4 regions of the Kitasatospora sp. NPDC088861 genome follow, and region 4 is predicted to be linked to each of the others. Evidence: riboswitches for the same ligand, from Rfam matches in the RefSeq annotation. Region 4 holds a riboswitch; each other region holds the start of a gene.

Region 1 (3,615 bases), on a different contig from region 4:
CGCGGTTGGAGGCGTCCTTGAAGGTCATCCAGCCGTTGCCGGTCTGCGCCAGGGTGCGCATCATCCGGGCGTACAGGGTCTGCGCGGGGATGGTGCGCACGGCCTTGCCGGCCAGCTCGGCCTTGCGGTAGGCCTCGTCGAAGTCGGAGCCCCACAGGTCGACGAGCTCGGGCACGTCGGCGGGGGAGAACAGCGACCAGTCCTCGTTGGCGTTGACCCGGCGCATGAACTCGTCCGGGATCCAGTGCGCCAGGTTGAGGTTGTGGGTGCGCCGCGCCTCCTCGCCGGTGTTGTCGCGGAGCTCCAGGAACTCCTCGATGTCGGCGTGCCAGGTCTCCAGGTAGACGCAGGCCGCGCCCTTGCGGCGGCCGCCCTGGTTGACGGCGGCGACCGAGGAGTCGAGGGTGCGCAGGAACGGGACGATGCCGTTGGACTTGCCGTTGGTGCCGCGGATCAGGCTGCCGCGCGAGCGGATGCGCGAGTAGGACAGGCCGATGCCGCCGGCGTGCTTGGACAGCCGGGCGATCTGCGCGTAGCGGTTGTAGATCGAGTCCAGGTTGTCCAGCGGGGAGTCGAGCAGGTAGCAGCTCGACATCTGCGGGTGCCGGGTGCCGGAGTTGAACAGGGTCGGCGAGGAGGTCAGGTACTCCAGCCGGCTCATCAGGCCGTACAGCTCGGCGACCTCCCGCACCGACTGCTCGCTGTCGCCGACCGCCAGGCCGCAGGCGACGCGGAGCAGGAAGTGCTGCGGGGTCTCGATGACCTTGCGGGTGATCGGGTGGCGCAGCAGGTAGCGGGACTGCACGGTGCGCAGGCCGAAGTACTCGAAGCGGTCGTCGCCGTGCGCGTCGATCAGCGCGTCCAGGGCGGCGGCGTGCTTGGTGACGAAGGCGGCGGTGGTGTCGCCGATCAGGCCCTCGGCGTGGCCGACGGCGATCGAGGCGGCGAAGGAGCGCGAGCCCTGGCTGTTCGCCTCGTCGACGATCTCCAGGGCGAGCAGCCGGGCGGCCAGCTTCGAGTACTGGGGGTCCTCGGCGATCATCGACGCGGCGGCGTCCACGGCCAGCCCGCGCAGCTCGGCGAAGTCCGAGCCGGCGTGGCGGCCGCGCAGCGCGGCGGCGGCGACATGGCCGGGGTCCACCTGGGGGAGATCGACGCTGCGGTCGGTGAGCAGCCGAAGGAGCGCGCCGCCGGGGTCGGAGACCGTCGGGTCGGTGGGGGCGGGGCCGGTGCCCTGGGCGGGCAGGGTGGCTGAGGCAGCGGTGGTCAAGGCGCTCTCTCCTGGCGGCGATCGGCGGCGGTGATCGGGGGGTACCGGGCCGTTCGGGGCAGGGGAGCACGGCACGTACGCAGGAAGCGTCGCGCGACAGTGGCGTCCCCGGCCCGCCCGCGAGGCCCGGAAGGTAGTTCTCGTGCTGGCGCGGCCTCTGCGGGAGGGCCCGTGCGCACACCGTCGGCAGGTACTCGGACTCGCGGGGCGGCTACTGGTAGCCGCCCGCTCACCGCTGCGGGGCAGTCCCGGATTCGCACCGGGTTCCCCTGCATCGACAGCAGGATTGAGCATACATCTAGTGGTGTCTCTCTGATGCGACCCCACATGTAGTACGGCGCGGTGTGTCGGAGCGATAACCGGTGGTGCCGGGAGGGGGCGGGTCGTGGCCTTGGGGCGCCTCGGATCCGGGCTCCCGGCGCCCTGATTCCGGGCCCCGGCGTCCTGGTTTCGATACGGAACGGTCACCGGGCGGACCGGTTGCCGCGGGCATGCCCTACGATCTGGGCGCATGAGCGAGCGAAGCGCCGAGGGGCGCGTTTCGCGAAGCGATCATCGAGCGAAGCGAGGGGGCGCGTGAGCGACGGAACTGGCGCACCCGGGCAGGGTCCGCAGGGAACGCCTCCCACCGGGCCGGGGGACGCGCACGGTCAGCAGCCGCCGGTGGTGCCCGGTCCGGTGTTGCCGCCGAGCGGGGGCTTCGGGCCGCCGCCGGCCTCGTACGGGCCTCCGGTGCCGCCCGCGCAGCCGGTGGCGCAGCCCGGTCCGCCGGGGCAGCCTCCGCTGCCGCAGCCGGGACCGCCAGGGCAGCAGCTGCCGCCGCAGTGGCAGCCGAACCCCCAGGCGCACCCCCAGCCGCATCCCCAGGCACACCCCCAGCCGCATCCGCAGTCGTACCCGCAGCCCCAGGCGCCGCAGCGCGCCGAGCCGAACTGGGAGGCGCTGGCGGACCGCAACGCGGCGGACGGCAAGCGCCGCCGCCGACTGCGGGCCCTCGGCGTGGCGGTCGCGGTCGTCCTGGTCGGCGGCCTGATCGCGGGCGGGGCGGTGCTGCTGACGAAGGGCGGCGGCGACAAGCCGGTCGCCGGGCCGATCGCCTCGGCCTCCAACCGGCCGTCCTCCGCCGCATCGGGTGCCGCCCGGAGTGCCGCGCCGAGTGCCGCCGCAACCCCGGGCGGGAACCCGTCCGGCACCCCGGGCGGAGCGCCGGACGACCCGTCGAAGCCGATCTGGGAGGCCGCCACCGACCCGGCGCCGCAGGACGCGGGGGCACTGTTCTCCGCGCTCCAGGTGACGGTCAACGGCGCCACCTGGAACCGGACCTTCGTCTCGCTGGACTCGCCCTGCTGGGACGGGAACTCGACGACCGGCGGGCTCGGCAAGGTCCTCGGTGACCAGGGCTGCCAGAAGGTGCTCCGGGCGACCTACGTCTCCGGCGACAGCGCGGTGACCGTCGGCGTCGCGGTCTTCGACCACAAGATCCAGGCCGAGACTTCGATGAAGAGCTACACCGGCCACCTCAAGGGCGCCGTCGCGCCGGGCGCGCCGGCCTTCTGCGCCACTCCGGGCTGCACCAACACGCACAACACCCTGGGCCGGTACGCCTACTTCACGGTCGAGGGCTCGGCGAAGGGCGGCGACACCGCCGACGCCACCGCCACCGCGGCGGCCGTCGGCTTCGGCGAGCACGTGAAGGGCCAGCTGCTCCAGCGCGCCAAGGCCGCGTCCGCGGCCGCGCCGGGTGCGCCGGGGGCCGCCGCGGCCGGCTGATCCGCCGTGGCACCCCGGCCCCGGCGGGTTCGCTCGCCGGTGCCGGGGGAGTGTGGCAGGCTCTCGGGGCAGTCATTCGCACGAGTGTTCCGGTTGTGTCCGCCTGGGCCGGTGCCGGCGAGCAACCGGAGGAGCGGTCCGTGGCCCTGCCCAGAGCCCTGCGCGGCAGGCCCGCCGTCCTGGCCGCGGCCGGGGTCGTGGTCGCCGCGGGCGCCGTGGCGCTGTTGCAGCGTGACGGCCGGGCCGACGGCGAACGGCCCGCCCGCGTCCCGGTGACGGTCGGCCTCCCCGGCCGCACCCTGCCGCCGGAGGTCGGCCGGGACCTGCTCGCCCGGGATCCGCAGGCCTCGCCGAACGCCCGGGCCGTCCAGCAGCTGCTCGCCGACCTGGAGGACCGGGCCCGCACCGGGCAGAGCGGCGGGACGGTGATCGGCCAGCACGTCGAGGCGCACAACGAGCGCAACAACCCCGAGTACGGCGACTACCGTGGCACCAAGCAGGTCGGCTACTACTACAAGAAGGCCGCCGACCTCACCGGCAAGCTGCCCGGCTTCGTCGAGACCGACCTCGGCCCC
Region 2 (3,615 bases), on a different contig from region 4:
GAGGCGCGGGTCTCCGTCCAGCCGCGGGTCTTCAGGCCGCAGTCGGGGTTGACCCAGAGCCGCTCGGCGGGGATGGCCGCGAGGCCCGCGCGCAGCAGGGCGATGGCCTCGTCGGTGCTCGGGACGCGCGGGGAGTGGATGTCCCAGACGCCCGGGCCGACCTCGCGCGGGTAGCCGGCCCCGGCGAGTTCGCCGGCGACCTCCATGTGCGAGCGGGTGGCCTCCAGCGAGATGACGTCCGCGTCGAGTTCGTCGATCGCCGTCATGATCGCGCCGAACTCGGCGTAGCACATGTGGGTGTGGACCTGGGTGTCGGCCCGCACCCCGGAGGTGGCGAGGCGGAAGGACTCGGTCGCCCACGCCAGGTACGCCGGGCGGTCGGCGGCGCGCAGCGGCAGGGTCTCGCGCAGGGCCGGCTCGTCGACCTGGACGACGGCCGCGCCGGCGGCCTCCAGGTCGGTGACCTCGTCGCGCAGGGCGAGGGCGACCTGGCGGGCGGTGTCGCCGAGCGGCTGGTCGTCGCGGACGAAGGACCAGGCGAGCATCGTGACGGGGCCGGTGAGCATGCCCTTGACCGGGCGGTCGGTCAGGCCCTGCGCGTAGCCGAACCAATCGACGGTCATCGGGTGCGGGCGGGAGATGTCCCCGGCCAGGACCGGCGGGCGCACGTACCGGGTGCCGTAGGACTGCACCCAGCCGTGCCGGGTGGCGAGGTAGCCGGTGAGCTGTTCGGCGAAGTACTGGACCATGTCGTTGCGCTCGGGCTCGCCGTGCACCAGGACGTCCAGTCCGGCCTTCTCCTGGAAGGCGATGACCTCCCGGACCTCCGCCTCGATGCGCTCGCGGTAGGCCGGGGCGTCGATCCGGCCCGCCGTGAGATCGGCCCGCGCGACCCGCAGTTCGGAGGTCTGCGGGAACGAGCCGATGGTGGTGGTCGGCAGCAGTGGCAGGCCGAGCCGGGCGCGCTGGGCCTCGGCCCGCTGCGGGTAGGCCTGGGCGCGGCGGGCGTCGTCGGCGGTGACGGCGGCGGTACGGGCGCGCACCGCCGGGTCGTGGGTGATCGGCGAGTTGGCGCGCGAGGCGAGGTCGGCGCGGTTGGCGGCCAGGTCGGCGGCGATCGCCCCCGTGCCCTCGCGCAGGCCCCGGGCCAGCAGCGCCACCTCCCTGGCCTTCTGCTTGGCGAAGGCGAGCCAGCGCAGGATCTGCGGGTCGACGTCGCGTTCGGCGGCGGCGTCCAACGGCACGTGCAGGAGGGAGCAGGACGGCGCGACGTCGACCCGCTCGGCGAGGCCCAGCAGGGTCGCCAGGGTGGCCAGCGACTTCTCCAGGTCGTTGATCCAGATGTTGCGCCCGTCGACCACCCCGGCGACCAGCCGCTTGCCGGGCAGCCCGCCGACGGCGGCCAGATCGTCCAGGTTCGCCGCGGCGGGCCCCGTGAAGTCCAGCGCCAGGCCCTCGACCGGGGCCTTGGCCAGCACCGGCAGGGCCTCACCCAGGCGGTCGAAGTAGCTCGCGACCAGCAGCTTCGGACGGTCCGCAAGGCCGCCCAGCTCACGGTAGGCGCGGGCGGCGGCGTTCAGCTCGGCCGGGGTGCGGTCCTGCACCAGCGCGGGCTCGTCCAGCTGCACCCACTCGGCGCCGGCCGCCTTCAGGTCCGCCAGCAGCTGCGCGTAGACGGGCAGCAGCCGGTCCAGCAGGGTGATCGGCTGGAAGTCCTCGGCGACACCGGGGGCGGGCTTGGCGAGCAGCAGGTAGGTGAGGGGGCCGACCAGCACGGGGCGTGCGGTGTGGCCGAGCGCCAGCGCCTCCCGAAACTCCCCGACGGCCTTGGCCGGGTTCGCGGTGAAGACGGTGTCCGGGCCGAGTTCGGGCACCAGGTAGTGGTAGTTGGTGTCGAACCACTTGGTCATCTCCAGCGGCGCGACCTCCTGGGTGCCGCGCGCCATGGCGAAGTAGCCGTCCAGCGCGTCCGCCTCGACGGCCGCCCGGTGGCGGGCCGGGATCGCGCCGACGGCGACCGTGGTGTCCAGTACGTGGTCGTAGAGCGAGAAGTCGCCGGTGGGCACTTCCGAGGCCCCGGCCTGGGCGAGCTGCGCCCAGTTCTCCCGGCGCAGGCCGACCGCCGTCTCCCGCAGGGCGTCGGCGGTGACCGTGCCCTTCCAGTAGCCCTCGATGGCCTTCTTCAGCTCCCGGCCCTGGCCCTGCCGGGGGTAGCCGTACACGGTGGCCCTGGTTGCCGCGGCTGCGGACTTCGTGGTCAAGGGACTCTCCTTCGCGAGTCTGGCTCCTCAAGTGCCCGGGGACGGGACGAGAGCGCGAAGGGATGACGAACCGGGCGGCGGCTCACGTCGATGCGCGTGCCGGACCCGCCTGGTATGGTCGCCGACCCGCCCACGAGGTCACCGGGATATCCGCACGCGGAACGGTCCGCGGGCGGGCAACGGGCAGGTCTTCGGACTCGTGGGCGCACCGGGCCTGTTGGCGTCCGGTACCTACTGGCCATCGCTTCCCAGACCCGTCCCGGGTCCAGTGCGTATGACGGCGGTCGTTCCCACTCACCGCTGCGGGGCAGTCCCGGATTCCCACCGGGTTCCCTCTTGCGACGTCCTGCCTGGCGGGCAGGACGAACCAGCTGCGTCGCCAGCTTAGGGGCAAACCGCCGGGGCCGACGCGGAATTCACGGAAGCCGTCCGCATGGTGAGACTCCCTCGCCGCTCGCGGAGCCGATGGCGGTGTCGTTCGCGGTGACTCGTCGACCGTCCGGGGCCTCGAAGCGCACCATGGGCTCGAAGTTGGCGCGGCGGGCCGCGCGGCGGAAGACGGTGAGGACGGCCGGGCCGACGACGAGCACGGCGGTGAAGGTGGTGACGGCACGGCCGGTGTCCCAGCCGAGCGAGGTGGCGAGGTCGAAGAGCAGGTAGCGGTGCCACTGCTCGGTGAAGGGCAGCCCCGGCAGGTAGGCGATGGAACTGTTCGGGTCGGTGGAGAACGGCCAGAAGGAGAGGTTGAGGAGGAAGCCGAAGAGGTACCCGGAGAACGCCCCGTACGCGGCCAGCATCGGGACCTCCCAGCGCCGCCGCCGGGTTCTCGGCAGGAGCCCGGCGAGCATGCCGACGAACGCGCAGCCGAACATCTGGTACGGCATCCAGGGGCCGACGCCGCCGGTGAGCAGCGCGGAGGCGAACAGCGAGGTGCAGCCGAGGGTGAAGCCGAAGCCCGGGCCGAAGACCCGGCCGGCCAGGACGAGGACGAAGAAGACCGTCTCCACTCCTGCGGTGCCGGCGCCGAGCGGGCGCAGCCCGGCGTTGACGGCGGACAGGACGCCGAGCATGGCGAGGGCCTTGGCGTCGATGCCGCCGGCCGCGATCTCCGCGATGACGACGGCGAGCACCAGGGCCAGCAGGGCGCCGAAGATCAGCGGCGGGGCGTAGGAGGAGCCGAACTTTCCGGGGGCGACGACGAACGGCCAGGTGAAGGCGACCAGGCCGATGAAGGCGGCCAGGGCCGCGACGACGCGGGCCCGGCCGGGGATCCGGACGGCGCTCACCGGGCGGCCTGCGCGGGCGCGAGGGCGGCGGCGACCTGTCGGGTGGTCAGGTAGGGCAGCGGGGCGAG
Region 3 (3,615 bases), on a different contig from region 4:
CCGGACGCCGAACACCTCGGCCAGCAGGGCGGGTCGGAGCACCTCGGCGGGCGGCCCCGAGGCGACGATCCGGCCGGCCCGCAGCACGTACAGCAGGTCGCAGTGGCCGGCCGCCAGGTTGAGGTCGTGCAGCGCGGTGAGCACCGTCGGGCCGGCCTCCCGGACCAGCGCCAGCACGTCCAACTGGTGGCCGATGTCCAGGTGGTTGGTGGGCTCGTCCAGCACCAGCAGCCGGGGCTCCTGGACCAGCGCGCGGGCGATCAGCACCCGCTGCTTCTCGCCGCCGGACAGGCTCAGGAAGCCCCGCCCGGCCAACTGTTCGGCGCCGACCTTGCGCAGCGCCTCCGTGCAGCGCGCGTGGTCGTCCGCACCCGGGCCGCCCAGCCCGCGCCGGTGCGGCAACCGGCCCATGGCGACCACCTCGGCCACCGTGAAGTCGAACTCGGCGGAGTGCTCCTGGGGGAGTGCGGCCACCCGCCGGGCGGCCTCGCGCGCGGTCAGCGCGTGCAGGTCCGCGCCGTCCAGCCGGACGGCCCCGGCGGCCGGCCGCAGCGCCCGGTAGACGCAGCGCAGCAGCGTCGACTTGCCGCTGCCGTTGGGCCCGACCAGTCCGACCACCTGCCCGGCGGCGGCGTCCAGGGCGACGTCGTGGACCAGCCGGGCGCCGGCCAGCTCGACCGAGACGGAGTCCAGGGCGAGATCCATCAGCGGCCTCCGAAGGAATAGCCGCGACGGCGCATCAGCAGCAGGAAACAGGGCACCCCGAGCACCGCGGTGACCACCCCGACCGGCAGTTCGGCGGGCGCCAGCAGGGTGCGCGAGACGATGTCCACCCAGACCAGCAGCAGCGCCCCGGCGAGCGGCGCGACCAGCAGCACCCGGCGGTGCCCGGCGCCGACCAGCATCCGGGCCAGGTGCGGCACCATCAGCCCGACGAAGCCGATCGCCCCGCTGACGGCCACCACCGTGCCGGTGACGGCGGCGGTCACCACGAACAGCTCGCGGCGCAGCCGGTCCGGGTCCACGCCCAGCGAGGCGGCCGTCTCGTCGCCCATGGCGAGCGCGTCCAGCCGGCCGGCGGCGCAGGCCAGGTACGCCAGGCCGGCCAGCACGGTGGCGGCGGCGATCGGCACCGAGCCCCAGGTGGCGCCGCCGAGGCTGCCGAGCAGCCACATCATGGCGTCCCGGGCGGCCTCGCCGCGGGCGGACGCGAAGACCATCAGCGCGGTGACGGCGGAGAAGCCGTAGGAGAGCGCGGTGCCGGTGAGCACCAGCCGCAGCGGGGTGAGCCCGTAGGCCGTGCGCGCCGCGAGGTAGACCAGCACCATGGCGACCAGCGCGGAGCCGAACGCGGAGGCCGAGATCGCCCACACCCCGAGCGAGGCGAAGGCGCCGAGCAGCAGCACGGCGTTGGCGCCGACGGCCGCGCCGGAGGAGATGCCGAGCACGAACGGGTCGGCCAGCGCGTTGCGCACCAGGGCCTGGACGGCGACCCCGGTGGCGGCCAGCCCGGCGCCGACCACCGAGGCCAGCACGGCGCGCGGCAGCCGGATCTCCCAGACGATCGCGTAGGCGGCGGCCTCGTCCGCCTCCAGCCGTCCGCCCGTCAGCCCGGCGGCCAGCAGCCGCATGGCGCGGGGCAGGCCGATCCCGGAGGCGCCCAGCGCCACGCCGCAGAGCAGCGAGAGCAGCAGGGCGGCGGCCAGGCCGACGGCGAGCGGGAGGGCGGGTATTCGGCGGGCGGGCGGGCTCGTTGCGCCACTGCCCGCGGCTGCGGTGCTGCTCACGGTGCGCCTTGCCTCGGGCCGCGGGTGCGCGGGGGCGGCACCGGTCGGGCGCGGGCCCGGGCGCCATCCCCTCGCAGTCCACGGCGAGTTGTCGGGAGTTCAGCGGCCGGGGGCGATCGGGCTGGCGCGGCCCCGGGGCCGTGCTCACCGTTGCGGGTCAGCGCCGGATTCACACCGGACTTCCCCCTCGGACGCCCTGGCAGCATAACAGCCACTCAGGCTAGGCAACCCTTACCGGGCTCGGATGGGGCGTGAACGCACGACCGCCCCCGTCCGGGCTCGCGGACGGGGGCGGTCGGGTGGCGACGCGTCAGGCTCAGGCCTGCTTGGTCTCCCAGAAGATCTTGTCGACCTCGGCGATCAGGTCCAGCAGGGCCTGGCCGGTGGCGGGGTCGGTGGACGCCTTGGCGGCCGAGGCGGCCTTCAGGGTGTCGTTGATCAGCTGGTGCAGCTGCGGGTACTTCTCGAAGTGCGGGGCCTTGAAGTAGTCGCTCCACAGCACCGAGATGTGGTGCTTGACGGCCTCGGCACGCTGCTCCTTGATGATCAGGGCGCGGGTGCGGAAAGCCGGGTCCTCGTTGGCCTGGTACTTCTCCTGGGTGCCCTTGACCGACTCGGCCTCGATCCGGGCCTGCGCCGGGTCGTACACGCCGCAGGGCAGGTCACAGTGGGCGTGGGCGGTGGCGCGCGGTGCAAACAGACGAGAGAACATGGGAGTCCTTCCTTAGATCGTCTTCCCGCGCCCGAGATTACCCTTCCGCACCCGGGGTTTCGCGATCGGGCGGTGGGCCTAGGGCAAAAGGCGGACCCGGAACCGGGGTAATCCGGACATCGAACGGATCGAACGGGGTGACGGTCCGTACGGCAGACTGGGACCGGGCGGTCCGGGAGGAGGAGTCGTGGCGCGGAGCACGGAACCGGCGGACGCGGAACCGATGGGCACGGAACCCCGGGGCCGGGGCGGCGGCGCGGTGCCGTTCGGGCTGGTCGACGTGGCGGGCCCGTCGATGGTCCCGACCCTGCGCGAGGGCGACCAGTTGCTGGTGCGCTACGGCGCGCCGATCCGGCCCGGCGCGGTGGTGCTCTTCCGGCACCCCTTCCAGCAGGACCTGCTGGTGGTGAAGCGGGCCGCCGAGCGGCGTCCGAGGGGCTGGTGGCTGCTGTCCGACAACCGGCCGGTGGACAGCGACAGCCGCAGCTACGGCCCGGTCCCGGACGAGCTGGTGCTCGGCCGGGTGCTGCTGCGGCTGCGCCCGCGCCCGGCCTGGCTGGCGCCGGGGCGGCGGCTGGAGCGGCTGCTGCTGGGCACCCGGCTGGCCCGGGTACCGGGTCTGGCCCGCCGCCTGGGCGTCTGGGCGGACGAACTCTGACCCCCTGGGCCCGGCCCGGCCCGGACAGGACCTAGCCGGCGGCGCCGAGTGCCGCGGCCTCGGCCTCCTGGCGCTTGCGGGCCCGGTACGCGGCGACGTTGGCGCGGGTCGCGCAGCGGTCCGAGCAGTAGCGGCGGGAGCGGTTGGTCGAGGTGTCCAGGTAGGCGTTGCGGCAGGGCGCGGCCTGGCAGATGCCGAGCCGGTCGGCGCCCAGCTCGGTCAGGTGGACGGCCAGGCCCATGCAGGCGACCGCGCTGAAGTGCGCGGTGGCGGTGGGCGAGTTGTCGGCCAGGTGCAGGTGCCAGCGCGGCCGGCCGGCGTCGTCCAGGTAGTCGTGCCCGGAGACCAGCGGGCTGACCGGGTACTCCATCAGCAGGCTGTTCAGCAGGTCGACGCCCCGGATCTCGTCGCCCTCGGCGGCGGCCTCGAAGACCCCGCGCAGCCTGGTCCGCACCGCC
Region 4 (3,615 bases):
CAGGTCGGCGCCCTCGGCGATGCGGCCGAAGTCGGCGAGGTCGACGCCGGTGCGGCCCTCGGCGGCGAGGGCGCCGAGCTCGGCGGCGGCGCCGGTGTAGCCGGCCCGGGCGGCGCCGCGGCGGGCGGTGGCGGGCAGGTCGAGGACCGGCGAGTCCAGGACGAGGCCGCTGATGGCATGGGCCCAGGCGGAGCGGGAGGCCGTCTGGAGGGCCATGGTGGCGCCGAGGGACCAGCCGTACAGGATGACCCGGCCGGCGCCGCTGTCGAGGGCGAGCCGTACCGCCGACTCGACGTCGCGCCACTCGGTCTCGCCGAAGTGGCCGAGCCCGTCCGGCGAGGCCGGGGCGCCCTGGTCGCCGCGGTAGGTGACGGCGAGGGCGGGCAGGGCGAGGCGGTCGAGGACGGGGAGGACCGGGAGGGTCTGCTGCCGGTCGGCGCCGGGGCCGTGGACGAGGATCACCCAGGTGCCTCGTTTGCCGTCGAGGCGCCAGGCGGGGAGGGCGCCGAGTTCGCCGTCGGCGGCGGTGTCGGTGAAGGGGAGGCCGAGCGCCTCGGTGGGGTCGCCGAGGTGGACGCGGGGGGTGAAGCGGACCTCGGTGCCGGGGGTGAGGGTGCCCCGGTCCGCGCGGACGAGGCGGCGGGTGACGCCGTTCTCGTCGCTGTGCAGGACCTCCTCGACGACGGCGTGGCCGTGGTCGTCCCATTCCACGGCCCAGTGGCCGGGGCGAAGGCTCTCGGGGCGGCGGTTGAAGGTGATCCGGCCCGCGGCGAGGCTCCGCACCAGGACGGGGCCGGACTCCCGGGCGGCGCTCGCCGGGTGGACCAGCCGTTCGGAGGCCCGGCGGCCGATCACCAGGACGGCGGCCCCGGCGGCCCCGGCGCCGACGACGGCGGCCGCCACGACGGCCGCGGTTCCCCAACGCATATCGCTCCCCGCTCTGCTGGTCTTGGACCGGACGGTGTCCGGGCGGTGTCCGGGCACCAGTTCACCGGGGGGCCGCGCGGGCGGCCACCGGGCTGGGCCGTCCGGGGCACAGCGGGGCCTCGGGCTGGGCGGGCGTCAGGCAGGGCGGGGCGGGCGGATCGGAGGTGGCGACGGGGCTCCGAGGTGTGACCAACCCCTCCGTGACCTCGGTTGACTCCCGGTTCGGCCGCGTGATGGGATCCTGGGGCCAAACGGAGGCATGCAGAGGAAGCCGGTGCGAGTCCGGCGCGGTCCCGCCACTGTCACCGGGGAGCACGCTCGGAACATTGCCACGGCGGACCGTCAGAAGCCGCTGGAAGGCCCGGGGGTGTGTCCGACCCGGAAGCCAGGAGACTCTCGCCCCCGGTACGTCGATCCAGGGCGCGGACCCTGAGTGAGGACACGCACGCGATGCAGGCTGCCCCGCCCCGCCGGACCCCACGCGGCCTTCCGCCGAACCCGCCGTGCGCCCGCTGACCCGCGCCGCCGCGTTCGCGCTCGGCGCCGCCGCGGGCTTCGCCGCGGACGCCCGCTTCGCCGACCCCCGGCGCGGCCACCCGGTGGCCGTCTTCGGCGGTGCGGCGACCCGGCTGGAGCGGCGGGTGTGGCAGGACGACCGGGTGGCCGGCGCCGGGTACACGGCGCTGTGCGTCGGCGCGGTCGCGGCCGGCGCGGTGGCCCTGGACCGTACGGTGGGCCGGCGTCCGCTGGGCCGGGCCGCGCTGGCGGCCGCCGCGACCTGGACGGTGCTGGGCGGCACCTCGCTGACCCGGGAGGCGCGCACCATCGGCCGGTCGCTGGCCACGGGCGACCTGGCGGCCGCGCGGGAGCGGCTGCCGCACCTGTGCGGGCGGGACCCGAGCGCGCTGGACGGGCCTCAGATCGCCCGCGCGGTGGTCGAGTCGGTGGCCGAGAACACGGCGGACGCCGTGGTGAACGCGCTGGTCTGGGGCACGCTGGCGGGCACCCCGGGGCTGCTGGCGTTCCGCGCGGTGAACACGCTGGACGCGATGGTCGGCCACCGCTCGCCGCGGTACGCCCGGTTCGGCTGGGCCTCGGCCCGGCTGGACGACGTGGCGGGCTGGCCGGGCGCCCGGCTGACGGCTCTGCTCACGGTGGCCGCCGCGCCGCAGCCGAAAACGGCCTGGCGGGTCTGGCGGCGGGACGGTTCGGCGCACCCGAGCCCGAACGCGGGCCAGGCGGAGGCGGCCTTCGCGGGCGCGGTGGGCGTCCGGCTGGGCGGGACCCTCCAGTACGGGGAGCGGGTGGAACACCGGCCGGTGCTGGGCGCGGAGTTGCGGCCGGTGACGGCGGACGACATCGAGCGGGCCTGCGTGCTCTCCCGGCGGGTGGGCGCGCTGGCCCTGGGTACGACGGTCGCGGGGCACGTCGCGCTGCGCTTGCTGACGACACGGTGGAGGGGAAGGGCATGAGCAACGCACTGCTGGTCGCGGGGACGACCTCGGACGCGGGCAAGAGTGTGGTGACCGCGGGCATCTGCCGCTGGCTGGCCCGGCAGGGGGTGCGGGTCGCGCCGTTCAAGGCGCAGAACATGTCGCTGAACTCCTTCGTCACCGCCGACGGCGCCGAGATCGGCCGGGCGCAGGCGATGCAGGCGCAGGCGGCCCGGGTGGAGCCGGAGGCGGCGATGAACCCGGTGCTGCTGAAGCCGGGGGCGGACGGCCGCAGCCAGGTGGTGCTGCTGGGCCGGCCGGTCGCCGAGGTGGGCGCGCTGGACTACCGCGAACGCAAGCCCGTCCTGCTGGAACGGTCGCTGGAGTGCCTGGCGGATATGCGCCGCCGCTACGAGGTGGTGGTCTGCGAGGGCGCCGGTTCGCCCGCCGAGATCAACCTGCGGGACCGGGACATCGCCAACATGGGCCTGGCGACGGCCGCCGGGCTGCCGGTGGTGGTGGTCGGGGACATCGACCGCGGCGGCGTCTTCGCGGCGATGTACGGGACGCTGGCACTGCTGTCGGCGGAGGACCAGCGGCACGTGGCGGGCTGGTTCGTCAACAAGTTCCGCGGCGACGCGCGGCTCCTGGCGCCCGGCCTGGACATGCTGCACGGGCTGACCGGCCGTCCGGTGCTGGGCACCCTGCCGATGCTGCCGGGCCTGTGGCTGGACGCCGAGGACTCGCTGGACCTGTCCACGGTGGTGGACCGGGTGGACGGCCGCGGCCCGCTCGGGGCGGACGTGCTGCGGGTGGCCGTGGTGCGCTTCCCCCGGCTGTCGAACTTCACCGACCTGGACGCGCTGGCGCAGGAGCCCGGTGTGCTGGTGCGCTGGGTGACCCGGCCGGAGGAACTGGCCGACGCCGACCTGGTGGTGCTGCCCGGCACCCGGGCCACCGTGGCCGACCTGGCCTGGCTGCGCGAACGCGGCCTGGAGCCGGCGCTGAAGGCGCGGGCGGCGGCCGGGCTGCCGGTCCTCGGGGTGTGCGGCGGCTACCAGATGCTGGCGCGCGGGATCGAGGACGAGGTGGAGTCCGGGGCCGGCTCGGTCGAGGGCCTGGGCCTGCTGCCGACGCACGTGCGGTTCGGCGCCGAGAAGGTGCTGGCGCGGCCGGCCGGCACGGCGTACGGGCAGCGGGTCGAGGGGTACGAGATCCACCACGGAGTGGTGGCCGTGGAGGGGGGCGAGCCGTT

Evidence for each region. Region 4 has a riboswitch for cobalamin ahead of ACIP37_RS16130 (cobalamin biosynthesis protein). Riboswitches for the same ligand answer to the same signal wherever they lie in the genome.
Region 1: linked by a shared signal. The riboswitch ahead of ACIP37_RS17400 (ribonucleoside-diphosphate reductase subunit alpha) and the one ahead of ACIP37_RS16130 (cobalamin biosynthesis protein) in region 4 are both predicted to bind cobalamin.
Region 2: linked by a shared signal. The riboswitch ahead of metE (5-methyltetrahydropteroyltriglutamate--homocysteine S-methyltransferase) and the one ahead of ACIP37_RS16130 (cobalamin biosynthesis protein) in region 4 are both predicted to bind cobalamin.
Region 3: linked by a shared signal. The riboswitch ahead of ACIP37_RS17260 (iron ABC transporter permease) and the one ahead of ACIP37_RS16130 (cobalamin biosynthesis protein) in region 4 are both predicted to bind cobalamin.

The regions. Positions count from the first base shown of each region.
Region 1 covers NZ_JBIVJF010000008.1:245,489-249,103, reverse strand. The annotation lists gene ACIP37_RS17400 (ribonucleoside-diphosphate reductase subunit alpha) at 1-1,246, opposite strand, end outside; cobalamin riboswitch at 1,438-1,581, opposite strand; gene ACIP37_RS17395 (hypothetical protein) at 2,003-3,040, shown strand; gene ACIP37_RS17390 (glycosyl hydrolase) at 3,181-3,615, shown strand, end outside.
Region 2 covers NZ_JBIVJF010000011.1:94,541-98,155, forward strand. The annotation lists gene metE (5-methyltetrahydropteroyltriglutamate--homocysteine S-methyltransferase) at 1-2,261, opposite strand, end outside; cobalamin riboswitch at 2,426-2,648, opposite strand; gene ACIP37_RS20195 (ECF transporter S component) at 2,678-3,547, opposite strand; gene ACIP37_RS20200 (ABC transporter ATP-binding protein) at 3,544-3,615, opposite strand, start outside.
Region 3 covers NZ_JBIVJF010000008.1:212,459-216,073, reverse strand. The annotation lists gene ACIP37_RS17265 (ABC transporter ATP-binding protein) at 1-705, opposite strand, end outside; gene ACIP37_RS17260 (iron ABC transporter permease) at 705-1,787, opposite strand; cobalamin riboswitch at 1,877-2,015, opposite strand; gene sodN (superoxide dismutase, Ni) at 2,104-2,499, opposite strand; gene sodX (nickel-type superoxide dismutase maturation protease) at 2,723-3,157, shown strand; gene ACIP37_RS17245 (CGNR zinc finger domain-containing protein) at 3,189-3,615, opposite strand, start outside.
Region 4 covers NZ_JBIVJF010000007.1:263,008-266,622, reverse strand. The annotation lists gene ACIP37_RS16135 (alpha/beta hydrolase family protein) at 1-927, opposite strand, end outside; cobalamin riboswitch at 1,191-1,323, shown strand; gene ACIP37_RS16130 (cobalamin biosynthesis protein) at 1,431-2,399, shown strand; gene ACIP37_RS16125 (cobyric acid synthase) at 2,396-3,615, shown strand, end outside.